Regions from separate parts of the Paraburkholderia sp. J7 genome, predicted to be linked through region 1. Evidence: predicted binding sites of a transcription regulator. Region 1 holds the regulator's gene; the other holds the start of a gene.
What was found. The regulator LexA, encoded in region 1, represses DNA repair genes until DNA is damaged. The targets are predictions, from matches to a motif close to ACTGTATNNNNATACAGT.

Region 1 (7,301 bases):
AATGCTGGAACACGAAGCCCACCTGGCGCTCACGCGCGCCCACTTCGCCCACGTCCTGGCCTTGCAGCACGACCTGGCCCGCGTCGGCGTATTCGAGGCCCGCGATCACGCGCAGCAGCGTGGTCTTGCCACAACCGGACGGTCCGAGCAGCGCAACCAGTTCGCCCGGCGGAAAGTCGAGCGAGACGTTGTCGAGGGCGGTGAAGTCGCCGAAGCGCTTGTGCAGATTGCTGACGGTGATGCCCATGGTTACTGCTCCCCTACTTGAATCGGTTGGCGCACGGCGCGCGCCGTTGCGTGATCTGTCGCATGTTGTGAAACGGGTTGTGCGGCCACCGGCTGCGGGCCTGCGTAGGCGGGAATGTCATCGGCGCTGCGCAGTTGCGCCGAGAGACGGCGCTCCGCGAGCAGCTTCAGGCCGAGCGTGACGAGCGCGAGCAACGCGAGCAGCGATGCCACGGCAAAGGCCGCCGCGAAGTTGTACTCGTTGTAAAGGATCTCGACGTGCAGCGGCATCGTATCGGTCTGGCCGCGAATATGGCCCGACACCACCGAAACCGCACCGAACTCGCCCATCGCGCGCGCGTTGCAAAGAATCACGCCGTACAGCAAGCCCCAGCGAATGTTGGGCAGCGTCACGCGGCGGAACATCTGCCAGCCCGAGGCGCCCAGCACGTGCGCGGCCTCTTCTTCATCGTTGCCTTGCGCCTGCATCAGCGGAATCAGCTCGCGCGCGACGAACGGGAACGTCACGAAGATCGTGGCGAGCACGATGCCCGGCACCGCGAAGATGATCTGCACGTTATGGTCTTCGAGCCACGGCCCGAGCCACCCCTGAGCGCCGAACAGCAGCACATAGATGAGACCCGAGATCACGGGCGAGACCGAAAACGGCAGGTCGATCAGCGTGGTGAGCAGCGCCTTGCCGCGAAACTCGAACTTCGCGATCGCCCACGAAGCCGCGAGACCGAAGGCCAGATTCAGCGGCACCGCGATCGCCGCGGTGATCAGCGTGAGCTTGATCGCGGAGAGTGCGTCGGGGTCGACGAGCGACGTGAAGTAGAAGCCAATGCCCTTCGAAAGCGCCTGCCAGAACACGGCGACAAGCGGCACCACGAGAAAGAGCGCGAGAAACGCGAGCGCGATGCCGGTCAGGAGCCAGCGCACCCACGGCGCTTCGGTGACCGGATCCGGCCGGCGCGTGCTTCGTTGTTGCGGCAGCGTGCTCATTGCGCACCTCCCGCGACGGTTGCGCCCACCACGGCAGTCGGCGCGCTGCCGGCCGAAACGCCCCGGCTCGTCCGGCGTTGCAAATACCACTGCAGCGAGTTGATGAGAAGCAGCATGACGAACGAAACGCAGAGCATCATCACGGCAAGCGCGGTCGCGCCGGCGTAGTCGTATTGTTCGAGCTTCGTGATGATGAGAAGCGACGTGATCTCCGACTTCATCGGCACGTTGCCGGCGATGAAGATGACCGAGCCATACTCGCCCAGCGCGCGCGCGAACGAGAGCGCGAAGCCGGTGAGCAGCGCCGGCAGCACCGCGGGCAGCACGACGCGGCGGAACGTGAGCCAGCGCGAAGCGCCAAGGCACGCGGCGGCCTCCTCCTGCTCGCGCTCGAAGTCTTCGAGCACCGGCTGCACCGTGCGCACGACGAACGGCAAGCCGATGAAGGTCAGCGCGACGAGCACGCCAAGCGGCGTGAACGCGATCTTCAGACCGAGCGGTTCCAGGAACTGGCCAATCCAGCCATTGCCCGCGTACACGGCGGCGAGCGAAATGCCCGCGACGGAAGTCGGCAGCGCGAACGGCAGATCGACGAGCGCATCGATCACGCGTTTGAACGGGAATGGATAGCGCACGAGCACCCACGCGAGCAGGAAGCCGAACACCGCGTTGATGAGCGCCCCGCCGAGCGCAGCCGTGAACGTGAGCCGGTACGAAGCGATCACACGCGGCGACCACACGGCGCGCACGAACTGGCTCCAGTCGAGCGTCGCCGTCTTGAGGAAGGTGGCGGCAAGCGGAATGAGCACCACGAGGCTCAGGTAAGCCACCGTGATGCCGAGCGTCACGCCGAAGCCCGGCAGCGCACTGGGCTTGCGCAATCGAAACGTTGTCATGCTCATCGTCCAGACATGGGTTGCGCGCTTGCCGGGTTCGCCGGCGGCGCCGAAAAGCGCGCCCGTGGGCGCGCTTCTTTGTTATGCGGTCGCGTCGTGATCGACTGCCAACCGGTACTGCGGTACAGCGGTGTTGCGTGACTTACTGCGGCTGGTAGATCGAATCGAACACGCCGCCATCTGCGAAATGCGTCTTCTGCGCGTTGGTCCAGCCGCCGAACGTGTCGTCGACCGTGTAGAGCTTGAGCTTCGGAAACTTCGCCGTGAGCGCCGCCGGGACCTTGTCCGAACGCGGACGGTAGAAGTTCTTCGCGGCGATCTCCTGGCCCTCTTCGCTATAGAGGAACTGCAGGTAGGCCTCGGCCTCCTTACGCGTGCCCTTCTTTTCGACGACCTTGTCCACCACCGCAACCGGCGGCTCAGCCAGAATGCTCACCGAGGGAACCACGATCTCGAACTTGTCCGGGCCGAATTCCTTGAGCGAAAGGAATGCTTCGTTCTCCCATGCGATCAGCACATCGCCGATACCGCGCTGCACGAAGCTCGTCGTCGCGCCTCGCGCGCCCGAGTCGAGCACGCCCGCGTTCTTGTAGAGCTTCGAGACGAAGTCCTTGGCCTTCTGCTCGTTGCCGCCCGGCTGGTGCAGCGCATAGGCCCACGCCGCGAGATAGTTCCAGCGCGCGCCGCCCGAGGTCTTCGGATTCGGCGTGACGATCGACACGCCCGGCTTCGTCAGATCGTCCCAGTCCTTGATGTGCTTGGGGTTGCCCTTGCGCACGAGAAACACGATCGTCGACGTGTACGGCGAGGCGTTGTCGGGCAGACGCTTTTGCCAGTCCTTCGCAACGATGCCCTTGTTGGCGAGCGCGTCGATGTCCCATGCGAGCGCCAGCGTCACGACGTCGGCCTGCAGGCCGTCGAGCACCGAGCGCGCCTGCGCACCCGAGCCGCCGTGCGACTGCTTGATGGTGAGCGTTTCGCCCGTCTTCGCCTTCCACTGCTTGATGAAGGCCTCGTTAATGTCCTGGTACAGCTCGCGCGTCGGATCGTAGGAGACGTTGAGCAGCGACGTGTCCGCGTGAGCGGCCACGGGCGCCATCGCCGCAACTGCGACGAGCGGCGCAACGCCGATAACCAGTTTTGCCGCCAGTGATTTCAGCCAGCCTGCGCGCCCCGTATGTGTCGTGCCCATCTATCTGTTCTCCGTTTTCGTGTGTGCTCGTTCGCGCTCATCCGTGCGCATCTGCGAATTGCAGCTAACGATGGAGGCCAGTCTAGCGATCCGCTTACATTATTAAAAATGATGTTTTCTCATTTTTTAATACGCAAAAGTGGTAAGGACAGAGGAAGTCGCTGCTGGAGCGCGGTTTCGTCCGCACAAACGCGGGAAAACGGCCTGATAGCAACGCTCAGTTGACGAACTTCAAGTAACACTTGAAAAGTGGCGAGTACTGTATAAAAATACAGTTACCTGTTCAAACATACAGTGGCGCCATGACCAAACTCACCGCACGACAGCAGCAGGTTTTCGATCTGGTTCGCCGGGCGATCGAACGCACGGGCTTCCCGCCCACGCGCGCCGAGATCGCGGCCGAACTCGGCTTCAGCTCGGCCAACTCCGCGGAGGAGCATCTGCGCGCGCTGGCGCGCAAGGGCGTGATCGAACTGGCTGCGGGCGCCTCGCGCGGCATCCGCCTCATGCCGGGGCCCGACGACCTGCCGCACCAGTTCACGCTCCCGCACCCGAGCATCATGCAGCTCTCACTGCCGCTCGTTGGCCGCGTCGCAGCGGGTAGCCCTATCCTCGCGCAGGAACACATCTCGCAGAACTACATGTGCGACCCGGCACTGTTCTCGAGCCGCCCTGACTATCTGCTGAAAGTGCGCGGCCTTTCCATGCGCGACGCCGGCATTCTCGACGGCGACCTGCTCGCCGTGCAGAAGAAGGCCGAAGCGAAAGACGGGCAGATCATCGTGGCGCGCCTTGGCGACGACGTCACCGTGAAGCGGCTGAAGCGCCGTTCGAACGGGCTCGAACTGATCGCCGAGAACCCCGATTACGACAATATTTTTGTCGAGGCTGGCAGCGCGGAATTCGCGCTGGAAGGCATCGCGGTTGGCCTGATCCGCCCCACAGAATTCTAAGCAATCCGTCTGCGCGCGTTGTGCGCTGAGTTTACGCACTACCTGGAGAGAGTCATGGAACGCCTTGCCCGCTTGCTGCCCTTCCGTCAATTCGGCCGTCTTCGCCACCTCCGTGGAATCGCCTCTTGCGCGGTGCGCGAGGTGCGCGACTCGGCCGCCGCACTGAGCGGCTCGCTCTTCGAAGACTCGCCAGAGATGGTGGCCGCCAGCACGGCCGACCTGCCGGCGCTGCCCTCGGCCCAGCCGGCGTTTGCGCGCGTGTCGCTCAACAGCACGCTCAACACCGAGCAGCCCATGCGCCGCGCGCCGGTGCGGGTCTATCAAGGTCAGTCGCGGCTCATTCTCGTCGGCACGGTTGACGCGGTCTGCCGTGCGATCGACCGCTGCATCGCGGAGCAGCACAGCGACCTGCCTGCAGCGCTGGCGAAGTAAGGTCGAATCGAGCGCGAATTACGCCGCGAATTCGCCAATACGCGGCTCAAATGTGAGAAGAGGTTACGGTCGGGATCGTTTGACCGGGTTTGCGGTCAACACCCTGTTTGAACGATTAGCCCTATGCCGATGACGGAATCTCCCTCAACCCCACGTAAATCCCAAGGCTGGAAGAAGCCCGTAGCGATCGCCGTTGCGCTCGCCATGGTTGTTGGCGCGCTTGGCTACGCGTATGCGTCGCCCTATATCGCGGTGAAACACATGAAAGCCGCCGCCGACGCTCGCGACGCCGCCACGCTCAACGAGTACGTCGACTACCCGGCGCTGCGCCTGAGCCTCAAGCAGCAGGTTGGCGAGATGCTGCATCGGCGCGTCGAAGGGCAACACAGCAGCAATCCGCTGCTCATCCTTGGCGCCGTGATTGGTGCGGCACTGATCAGTCCGCTCGTGGATGCCTACGCAACGCCGGAAGGCGTGGCCGCCCTGCTGAGCGGCATGCCGCCGACGGGCAAGCCTGGCGACCGGCCGCACGCGCCGCCGCCGGCGGAGTCCGGCGAGCAATCGGCAGAATCCGCGCAATCGGCAGAATCGGCGCCGTCATCGCCCCCAGCGGCGTCGGGCAATCCCGCGCCCGAGGCTCGGCCGGTCACCACGGCCGGCTATCGCGGCCTCAATGAATTCGCGCTCACGTGGGAGCGCGGCAATACGGGCGAGCACTATGCCGCCATCCTGCAGCGTCACGGGCTCTTCTCGTGGAAGCTCGCAGCGGTCGAGCTAGACGAAGGAAACGTCTCGAACTGAGACAGATTGGAAGCGAAAGCGGAAACAGGCCGGTTCTGTGCGAACCGGCCCGCTTGTTCCCGCTTGATCCCGCTCGATCAACTAAGCGGCGGCTTGCTGCTGTTTTTCCTCAGCCGCCGACGAACACGCCACGAGAATGCTGCACGACACGCGGTCGAGCAGCGGCGTATTGCCCGCGCCCATCCACCAGCGCGAAAGCCCCGTGCGGCAGCGGTGACCCACCACCACGAGGTCGGCATTCAGTTCGTTGGCCAGATTTGCGATTTCGTCGATCGGATGCCCGAACGCGAAGTGCCCCTGGGCGCGCACGCCACGCTCGGTTAGCCAGTCCACGCCTTCCTGAAGGATTTCGCGCGCCGTTTCCTCGAAGCGGCCGCAGGCCACATCGGTCAGCAGGCCCGCGCTCTGCGCGATCGTCGAGCGCATGTCGACAACCGAGAGCAGATGCGTTTCCGCCTGCAGATCGAGCGCAAGGTCGGCGCCGCAACGCAGTGCCTTGCGGCCTTCGCGCGAGCCGTCGTAACAGAGCAGAATTTTTTTGTAGCTCGCCATGATCGCTTCTCCCCGCCCGCGTGATTTGCAGGCTGTGCGATTCTCATGATGGTGCGCCGCAATTCCACACGCAAGGGCTGGAAAACGCCAGGTGGGCATCGAAAACCGCCAGATACGTCTTAGGCAACGCACACCTCTTGTGCATGGCCTGATGCTTGCCGCGACATGCAATCGCCTCGTGCCACGTCGCACGGCCTGGAAGCGCCGCCCAACCCGCCACGCAGCAATGCACTAAAATGGGCCGCCTTGTTTCGCGCGATTGTTCGTTTGCTTTTGCGTTCGCTTTGCGTGCGCCTCGCGCGACGCCCGTTCGACTCACGTTCAACTGGTCCATGCCCGCACCCGCCATCGAATTCGAGCAGGTCATCAAACATTACGGAGACAGGACGGTCGTCAACGGCCTGTCGTTCAACGTCCTCCCCGGTGAGTGCTTCGGGCTGCTCGGCCCCAATGGCGCCGGGAAAACCACGACGCTGCGCATGCTGCTCGGCATCGTCTCGCCCGATGCGGGTCGCATCAGCCTGTGTGGCGAGCCGGTGCCCGCGCGCGCGCGTCACGCCCGCCAGCGCGTGGGTGTCGTGCCGCAGTTCGACAATCTCGACCCCGACTTCACCGTGCGCGAGAACTTGCTCGTGTTCGGCCGTTACTTCGGCTTGTCCGCGCGTGAAACGCGTGACCTCGTCGCGCCACTGCTCGAATTCGCGCGCCTCGAAAGCAAGGCCGATGCGCGCGTAGGTGAGCTTTCGGGCGGCATGCGCCGTCGTCTCACACTGGCGCGCGCGCTCGTGAACGACCCCGACGTGCTCGTGATGGACGAGCCCACGACAGGCCTCGACCCGCAGGCGCGGCATTTGATCTGGGAGCGGCTGCGCTCGCTGCTCGCGCGCGGCAAGACGATTCTCCTCACCACGCATTTCATGGAGGAGGCCGAACGACTTTGCAATCGCGTCTGCGTGATCGAGGAGGGCCGCAAGATCGCCGAGGGTGCGCCCAAGGCGCTGATCGAATCGGAGATCGGCTGCGATGTGATCGAGGTGTACGGCCCGGACCCGGTCTCGCTGCGCGACGAGCTTGCAGCCGATGCGAAGCGCACGGAGATCAGCGGCGAGACGCTATTCTGCTATGTCGACGACCCCGCGCCCGTGCATGCGAAGCTGCGCCACCGCTCCGATCTACGCTACCTGCACCGGCCCGCGAATCTCGAAGACGTGTTCCTGCGGCTCACAGGCCGCGAGATGCAGGATT
Region 2 (7,301 bases), on a different contig from region 1:
GAGCGTCATGAAAACTTGCAGCCTCACCCAGGCGGGCCGCGCCGCGGCCCTCGCCTGCGCGCTCAGTTGCCTGAGCTTCGCCGCCACACCCGCTCGCGCCGCGCTCGGCGACACCGCAGCGGTGCCGGCCGGCGCCACGCAGCGCGTTGTCGGCGGCGGCGCGGCGCGCGTCGTCAGCGATGTCGACGACGGCGGCACGACCATCAACGAATACGTGGGGAACGCCACCGGCACGGTCTTCGCGTACACGTGGCAGGGGCCGGCTCAGCCTAACGTGGAAACGCTGCTGGGCCGTTACGCAGCGGACTGGCGCAGCGCCGCCGCGGCGCTTCACGCCGCCGGCCGCGACGGCCTGCATGCCGCGCGCGTGGACGGCGCGCAGGTCGTGGTGGAGACGGCCGGCCACATGCGCGCCTACGTGGGGCGCATGTGGCTGCCCGCCGCGCTGCCCGTGGGCGTAAGCGTTGGGGACCTGCAATGAAGGCCCGCACCCAGCGCCGATCGCGCGCGCGCGGCATCGGGCAGAACGTCGCCATCATCGTGCTTTGCACCTTGCTGACGGCTTGCGGCGGCGGCGGAAGCAGTGGCACCGCTGCCGCGAGCACAGGCGCCAGCGCACCCACAAGCGCCCCGTCATCGGCAAGTGCGGCAGGCCCCGCGAGCACGCCGTCTGCCACGAGCACGAGCGGCACGGTCCCGCAATCGACCACGCCCAACGTCGTGGCCGTCACGGTCGGCCCGACGGCCACCTCGACGCGCAACATGCTGATGGCGAGCGTCACGGTTTGCCTGCCGGGCACCACGAACTGCGCGAGCGTCGCCAACGTGCAGGTCGATACTGGCTCGCAGGGCCTGCGCCTGCTGGCTACCGCGCTGCCAGCTGGCTTCGTGTTGCCCGCCGTGCCAGCCGGCACGAGCGCCGACATCGCGGGTGAATGCGCCGTGTTCGGTACGGGCTACACGTGGGGGGCGGTGCGCAGCGCCGACGTGAAACTCGCGGGCGAAGTGGCCGCCGCCCTGCCGATCCAGCTGATTGCCGACCCGGCCGTGCCCGCCTCCGCACCGGCCGGCTGCGCCGGCAGCGGTCTCGCGATGAACAGCGCCACCACGCTGCGCTCGAACGGCATCCTCGGCGTGGGACCGTTCAGCGCCGACTGCGGCGCGACCTGCGTGACGGCGGCAGCCACGCCGTGGTACTACGCGTGCCCGGCGAGCGGCTGCACGGCGAGCGCGCAACCGCTCGCGCAGCAGGTCAGCAACCCGGTGGCGGCCTTTGCCACCGACAACAACGGCGTGGTCATCGACCTGCCTGGCGTGGCGGACAGCGGCGCCTCCGAAGTAAGCGGGTCGATGATCTTCGGCATAGGCTCGCAGGCGAACAATGCGCTCGGCAGCGCGAGCGTACTGCGCGCGAACTCGGGCACCGGCTACGTGAAAACGACGACATCGGACGGCACCGTCTACTCGCTGAGCTATCTCGACACCGGCTCGAACGCGCTCTACTTCAACAGCACGACGATGACGCGCTGCGGCTTCTGGTATTGCCCGAGTTCGCCCGCAAGCTTCGGCGCGACGATAGCCGGTATCGACGGCGTGGGCGCTTCGGTGACCTTCTCCGTGGCGAGTTCGACCACGCTGTTCGCCACCGGCAACTGGGCATTCGGCAATCTGGCTGGCTACAACGCGAGCGCGTTCGGCTGGGGGCTGCCCTTCTTCTTCGGACGGCGCGTGTTCACGGCGATCGCCTCGCAGGTCACGCCTGCCGGCAATGGTCCGTTCTTCGCGTTCTGAGCGCGACGGCGGCGGCAACGGCCGTCACAAACGACGAAGGCCTCTCGCGAGGCCTTCATGCGCGCAGATTTCGCGGACGGCGAAACGGCACGGCAAACAGCGTGAATTCGCCTTAGTCGTTCGCGGCGTTCGGGTCGGGCGTGGTCTTTGCGAGCCGCGCCGGCGCGAGCCAGCGGAACGTCGCGAGGCCCGATTCGTTGAAGGTGCACTCCGCTGCCGTCGGTGTGACCGCGGCCTTCTTGATGCCGAGCTTTGCAGCCAGCGCCGCAACCGGCGTGGTCGGCTTGCCCCCCGCGACGCCGTCCTGAGCGACGGGAGCCGTGGGAACCGAAATCGTGCCGGGCAGCGCCCCCGCCTGCACCGACGGTACCGCGATCAGCGGCGCCGCCTGGGCGGTCTGCCCGGTCGCTGACACGGCTGCCGATGCAGCCGAAGCCGCCGACGCAGATGGCGCCGACGCAGCCACAGCGGCCGACGCCGCGCCGTTCTCGAGCCGCCCTTCGATCACCACGCGCGCGCCACGATACGTCGTCGCGCTATGCGTCACCTTCAGGTCGCCGAGCGTCGTATCGGCAAGGCGGTTACGCATCTCCTCTTCGCAGGTGCTGGTGTTGCGGTACTGCGCCGCGCATCCCGCGAGCAGGGTGACGGCGGCCGCGAGGCCGACGAAGCATGCGTTACGTTTGTTCATTGCTCATCCGTTTTTCAGGCTGCGGCAATTGTAGCGTACGGGGCGGGGAATCCCTTACGGCGCTCGCCCCCGCGCGCGACCCTGCTATCATCGCCGCTGTATATCCGTACAGTGCCGCGCGTGCTTCCCGATTCTCCCGATCCGTTTTACTACCTCGCGAACTTCGAGCGCGCGCTAGCGTGGCTCGAGGCACGCTGCGCCGACCTGTTCGACGCCGCCGAGCGCCGCTTCGCCGACGATTTCGCCCGCATGCCCCAGGCGTCGCGTGCGCTCTTCGTGCGCATGCTGATGCGCAAGGGGCCCCATTTCCGCGCAAGCCGTCTCGCGTACGACGAAATCGGCTGCCCGCGCGACGCAGCGGCCCCGCTCGTTGCGGCGGGTTGGCTCGACGCAGCGCCCGCGCTCGATCTCGAATCGCTCGCCGCGCTCGTGACGAAAGCCGAACTGCAGGCGCTCGCGGCGCGCCTCGGTGTCGCGCTGGCACCGCGCGCCACACGCACGGCCGCGCTCGAAGCGCTCGAGGCGCACTACGCCGCCGCACCCGACCCGCGCGACTGGCATGGGTGGTTTCCGTCCTCGCCCGACACCGTGCTGCTGTTCGCGAGCGCCCCGCTCTGCGAGCGCCTGCGCCTCATGTTCTTCGGCAACCTGCACCAGGACTGGTCGGAGTTCGTGCTTGCCGACCTCGGCGTCTATCGCTACGAAAGCGTGCCCTTCGATCGTGACTCGCGCGCGTTCCAGCGACGTGAAGACATCGACACATATCTCGCGCTGCGCGATTGCCGCGACGGCCTCGACAGCACCACCCAGGCCTTGGACTTCGACGCCGCCGTCGCTATCGGCACGACACTCGATGCGCTCGACGCGCTGGCCCCGCGCACGCATGCCAACGCCTGGCTGCGCGCTCGCCACGACAAGCTGCGTCACGCCATAGGGCTCGCGGCCGAGCGGGCGGGCGAACCCGAACTCGCGTGGCGCGCTTATCTGGACTGCGGCCATCCTGAATCGCGCTACCGCCGCGTGCGCGTGCTCGAACAGCTAAGCCGCCGCGAGGAAGCGCTCGCGCTCGCGCAGACCATTGCCGATGCGCCGGAAAGCGAAGAGGAAGCGCAGCGCGCCGCGCGCACACTCGGGCGTCTCGCGCGCACGCGAGCGAAGTCGAAACCGAGCACCGAGCCGGGCTTCGTGCAGCTTGAACTCACGCTGCCGGCGGCGCCCGGGGAACTCCGTGTGGAGGAAGCCGCACGCCTCTCGCTCGCTACGCCGCAGGCGCCGGTGTTTTACGTCGAGAACACGCTGATCAACGCCCTCTTCGGCCTGCTCTGCTGGCCCGCGCTGTTCGCGCCGCTGCCCGGCGCGTTCTTCCATCCGTTCCAGCGCGGGCCCGCCGATCTGCACGCCGCCGATTTCGTCGCACGCCGTGCTTCGCACTTCGAAGCATGTCTCGCCGAACTCGAAACGCACACCTACCGCGACTCGATCCAGCGGCGCTATGCACAAAAGGCCGGCATCCAGTCGCCCTTCGTCGCGTGGCCCGCACTGAGCGACGAACTGCTCGCACTGGCGCTCGATTGTTTTCCCGCCGCGCATCTGCGCTTGTGGTTCGAGCGGCTGCTGCGCGAACCCGTTGTCAACCGTTCGGGCCTGCCCGATCTCGTGCGCTTCTGGCCGCACGAACGGCGCTATGAACTGATCGAGGTGAAAGGCCCCGGCGACCGCCTGCAGGACAACCAGCGTCGCTGGCTTGCCTATTGTGTGCAGCACGACATGCCGGTTTCCGTGTTGCAGGTGCGCTGGCCCGATCTGGCTGACGAGACCGACGAAAACGCTGCATCGGCGTTGCGCGCGCCATGAGCTACACCGTCGCCGTGCGCACGCTGTGCGAGTTCACCGCGAAGCGCGGCGACCTCGACTTGCGCTTCACGCCCTCGCCCGATGCAAGCGACGGTCGCGCCGGCCACGCGGCCATCGCCGCGAGGCGTGCGCCCGGCTACGAAACCGAGATCGCGCTCTCCGGCACGTTCGAATCGCTTACCGTGCGCGGCCGCGCCGACGGCTACGATCCCGCGCGCCGCAGGCTCGAAGAATTCAAGACCTATCGCGGCGACCTCGAAGCGATGCGCGAAAATCAGCGTGCGCTTCACTGGGCGCAGTTGCGCGTCTACGGCGCGCTCCTCTGCGACACGCTCGGCCTCGAGGCGCTCGAACTCGCTTTGGTGTACTACGACATCGGTTCGGGGCGCGAGACGGCGCTGGTCGAGCAGGCGAGCGCGTCGGAACTGCGCGCCGCGTTCGAAACGCAATGCCGCCGCTTCGTCGCATGGGCCGAGCAGGAAAGCGCGCACCGCACCGCGCGCGACGCCGCGCTGGCCGCGCTGTGCCTACCGCACCCGCAATTTCGCGCCGGCCAGCGCGATCTCGCCGAAGCCGTCTGGCGCGCGGCCACGCAGGGGCGATGTTTGCTCGCGCAGGCGCCGACCGGCATCGGCAAAACCATCGGCACGCTCTTTCCGCAGTTGAAGGCCTGCCCGCGCGCGGCCATCGACAAAGTCGTGTTTCTGAGCGCGAAAAGCTCGGGCCGCCAGTTGGCGCTCGATGCGCTCGCCACGCTGACCACCGCACCCGAGCAGGCCACCGACAATACGCAGCGAACGCCCCTCCCCTTGCGAGTGCTCGAACTCGTTGCGCGCGAGAAGGCTTGCGAGCATCCCGAAGCGGCATGTCATGGCGAATCCTGCCCGCTCGCGCGCGGCTTTTACGACCGCCTGCCGGCCGCGCGCGCGGCGGCGCTCGAACGCGTGCGGCTCGATCGCGCAGCACTGCGCGCGGTGGCGGGCGAGCACACCGTCTGCCCTTACTACCTTGGCCAGGAACTGGCGCGCTGGAGCGACGTGATCGTCGGCGACTACAACTACTGGTTCGACGCGAGCGCCATGCTGTTCATGCTCGGCGCGCACAACCATTGGCGCGCGAGCGTGCTCGTGGACGAAGCGCACAACCTGCCCGAGCGCGCCCGCGCAATGTACTCGGCGGAACTCGTGCAAACGCGCATCGACACCGTGCGCCGTGCCGCGAGCGCACCGCTCAAGCGCGCGCTCGCGCGGCTACAGAAGCTCTGGAATGCGCAAAACGCGGTACAGCCCAACGCCTGGCGCGCGAGCGACACCTTGCCCGAAGGCCTCGTCGCCGCGCTCGGCGAAGTAATCGGCGCGATTGGCGATCAGCTCGCCGAGCCCGCGCTCGTGCGCGACCCCGAGCTCGAACGCTTCTATTTCGACGCCCTGCACTTCACGCGCATTGCCGAACGCTTCGATACGCATTCGCTCTTCGACGTCACGCCGCTTGCGCAGCAGAGCGCGCGCCGCCCGCGCTCGACGATCGCGATCCGCAATATCGTGCCCGCAGACGCGCTGCGCCCGCGCATCGCCACGGCGCACAGCATGACGCTCTTTTCGGCCACGCTCTCGCCCACGCACTACTACAGCGACATGCTTGGCCTGCCCGCCAACACGGTGAGCATCGACATCGACACGCCGTTTCGCGCCGAGCAGCTCGACGTCCAGATCGCCCGCCATATCTCGACGCGTTTCAAGGACCGCGAGCGTTCGCTCGAAGCGCTGGTCGCACGCGTATCGCTGCAATACGCCGAGCGCCCCGGCAACTATCTATGCTTTTTCAGCAGCTACGACTATCTGCAGCAAGCCGCCGATGTGTTCATGGCGCGCCATCCGCAAGTGGACGTGTGGCTTCAGTCGCGCACGATGGACGAAGCGGGCCAGCAGGCCTTCGTCGCGCGCTTCGTGGAAGGCGGCTGCGGCATTGGCTTCGCGGTGCTCGGCGGCGCGTTCGGCGAAGGCATCGATCTGCCTGGCACGCGCCTCATCGGCACATTCATCGCCACGCTCGGCATGCCTCAGGTGAACGCCCTGAACGAGGCAATGCGCGCACGCATGGATACGCTTTACGGCGATGGCTTCGATTACACGTACCTGATTCCGGGCTTGCGCAAGGTCGTGCAAGCCGCGGGCCGCGTGATCCGTACCGAACACGATCGCGGTGTCGTGCATCTGCTGGACGACCGCTTTGCGCAGCCCGGGGTGCGTGCGCTGCTGCCGGCGTGGTGGCGCATCGCTTCCGGTTGATCTGGATTCCTTATCGTATCCGCATGAAGAAAGCTGGCGCACCTTTCGGTGCGCCAGCCGTTTTTCATACGATCAGGCAGGCTTCGCCTTTCCTCCTCCCTTCCCGCTCTTCTTCGGAGGCGGCGGTGGCGGATCGCCTTCCATGTCGTCTGCAGCGATCTCGCTCGCGACTTCATCAACCGGCGGTGACTCCGCTTTCTTCGTCTTCTTCGCGGGCTTGCTCTCCTTCACGTCGGGCGGCACGGCGACCTTGCTGATCGTCACTTCGTCGTTCGTCTTGTCGTAACCGATCTCGACGGTATCCCCCGTCTGCAGAGCGTCGCCGAGTATCTCCTTGGCAAGGCGCGTTTCCACTTCCTGGCGAATCTGCCGCTTGAGCTCGCGCGCGCCGAACTCCGGCTGATAGCCCGCCTCAACGAGGTGATCAATGAGCGTCTGCCCCATAATCAACGTGATGCCCTGTGCAGCCGCCGTGCGTGTGACGCGTTCGAGCTGGATCTGCACGATCGCGCGGATGTTGTCGCGCGAGAGCGCATGAAACACGATGATTTCGTCGATGCGATTGAGGAACTCGGGCCGGAAATGGCCCTTGAGCACCTTCATGAGTTCCGCGCGGATCGTCTTGTCGTCGAGGCGCGACTTCTCGGGGCGCTCGAGGTTGTCCATGATGATCGACG

Region 2: a site for LexA is predicted at 2,578-2,595, ahead of U5A58_RS12935 (VRR-NUC domain-containing protein). Genes of this name have one in related genera too.

What each region holds. Positions count from the first base shown of each region.
Region 1 covers NZ_CAJMYZ010000020.1:164,658-171,958, reverse strand. Annotated here, with positions in the region: gene U5A58_RS29180 (sulfate ABC transporter ATP-binding protein) at 1-247, opposite strand, end outside; gene cysW (sulfate ABC transporter permease subunit CysW) at 250-1,230, opposite strand; gene cysT (sulfate ABC transporter permease subunit CysT) at 1,227-2,126, opposite strand; gene U5A58_RS29165 (sulfate ABC transporter substrate-binding protein) at 2,269-3,318, opposite strand; gene lexA (transcriptional repressor LexA) at 3,621-4,271, shown strand; gene U5A58_RS29155 (hypothetical protein) at 4,326-4,703, shown strand; gene U5A58_RS29150 (DUF2939 domain-containing protein) at 4,833-5,504, shown strand; gene U5A58_RS29145 (universal stress protein) at 5,586-6,056, opposite strand; gene nodI (nodulation factor ABC transporter ATP-binding protein NodI) at 6,389-7,301, shown strand, end outside.
Region 2 covers NZ_CAJMYZ010000006.1:355,545-362,845, forward strand. Annotated here, with positions in the region: gene U5A58_RS12920 (DUF2844 domain-containing protein) at 8-481, shown strand; gene U5A58_RS12925 (DUF3443 domain-containing protein) at 478-1,791, shown strand; gene U5A58_RS12930 (hypothetical protein) at 1,904-2,482, opposite strand; gene U5A58_RS12935 (VRR-NUC domain-containing protein) at 2,603-4,336, shown strand; gene U5A58_RS12940 (ATP-dependent DNA helicase) at 4,333-6,624, shown strand; gene U5A58_RS12945 (ATP-dependent Clp protease ATP-binding subunit) at 6,697-7,301, opposite strand, start outside.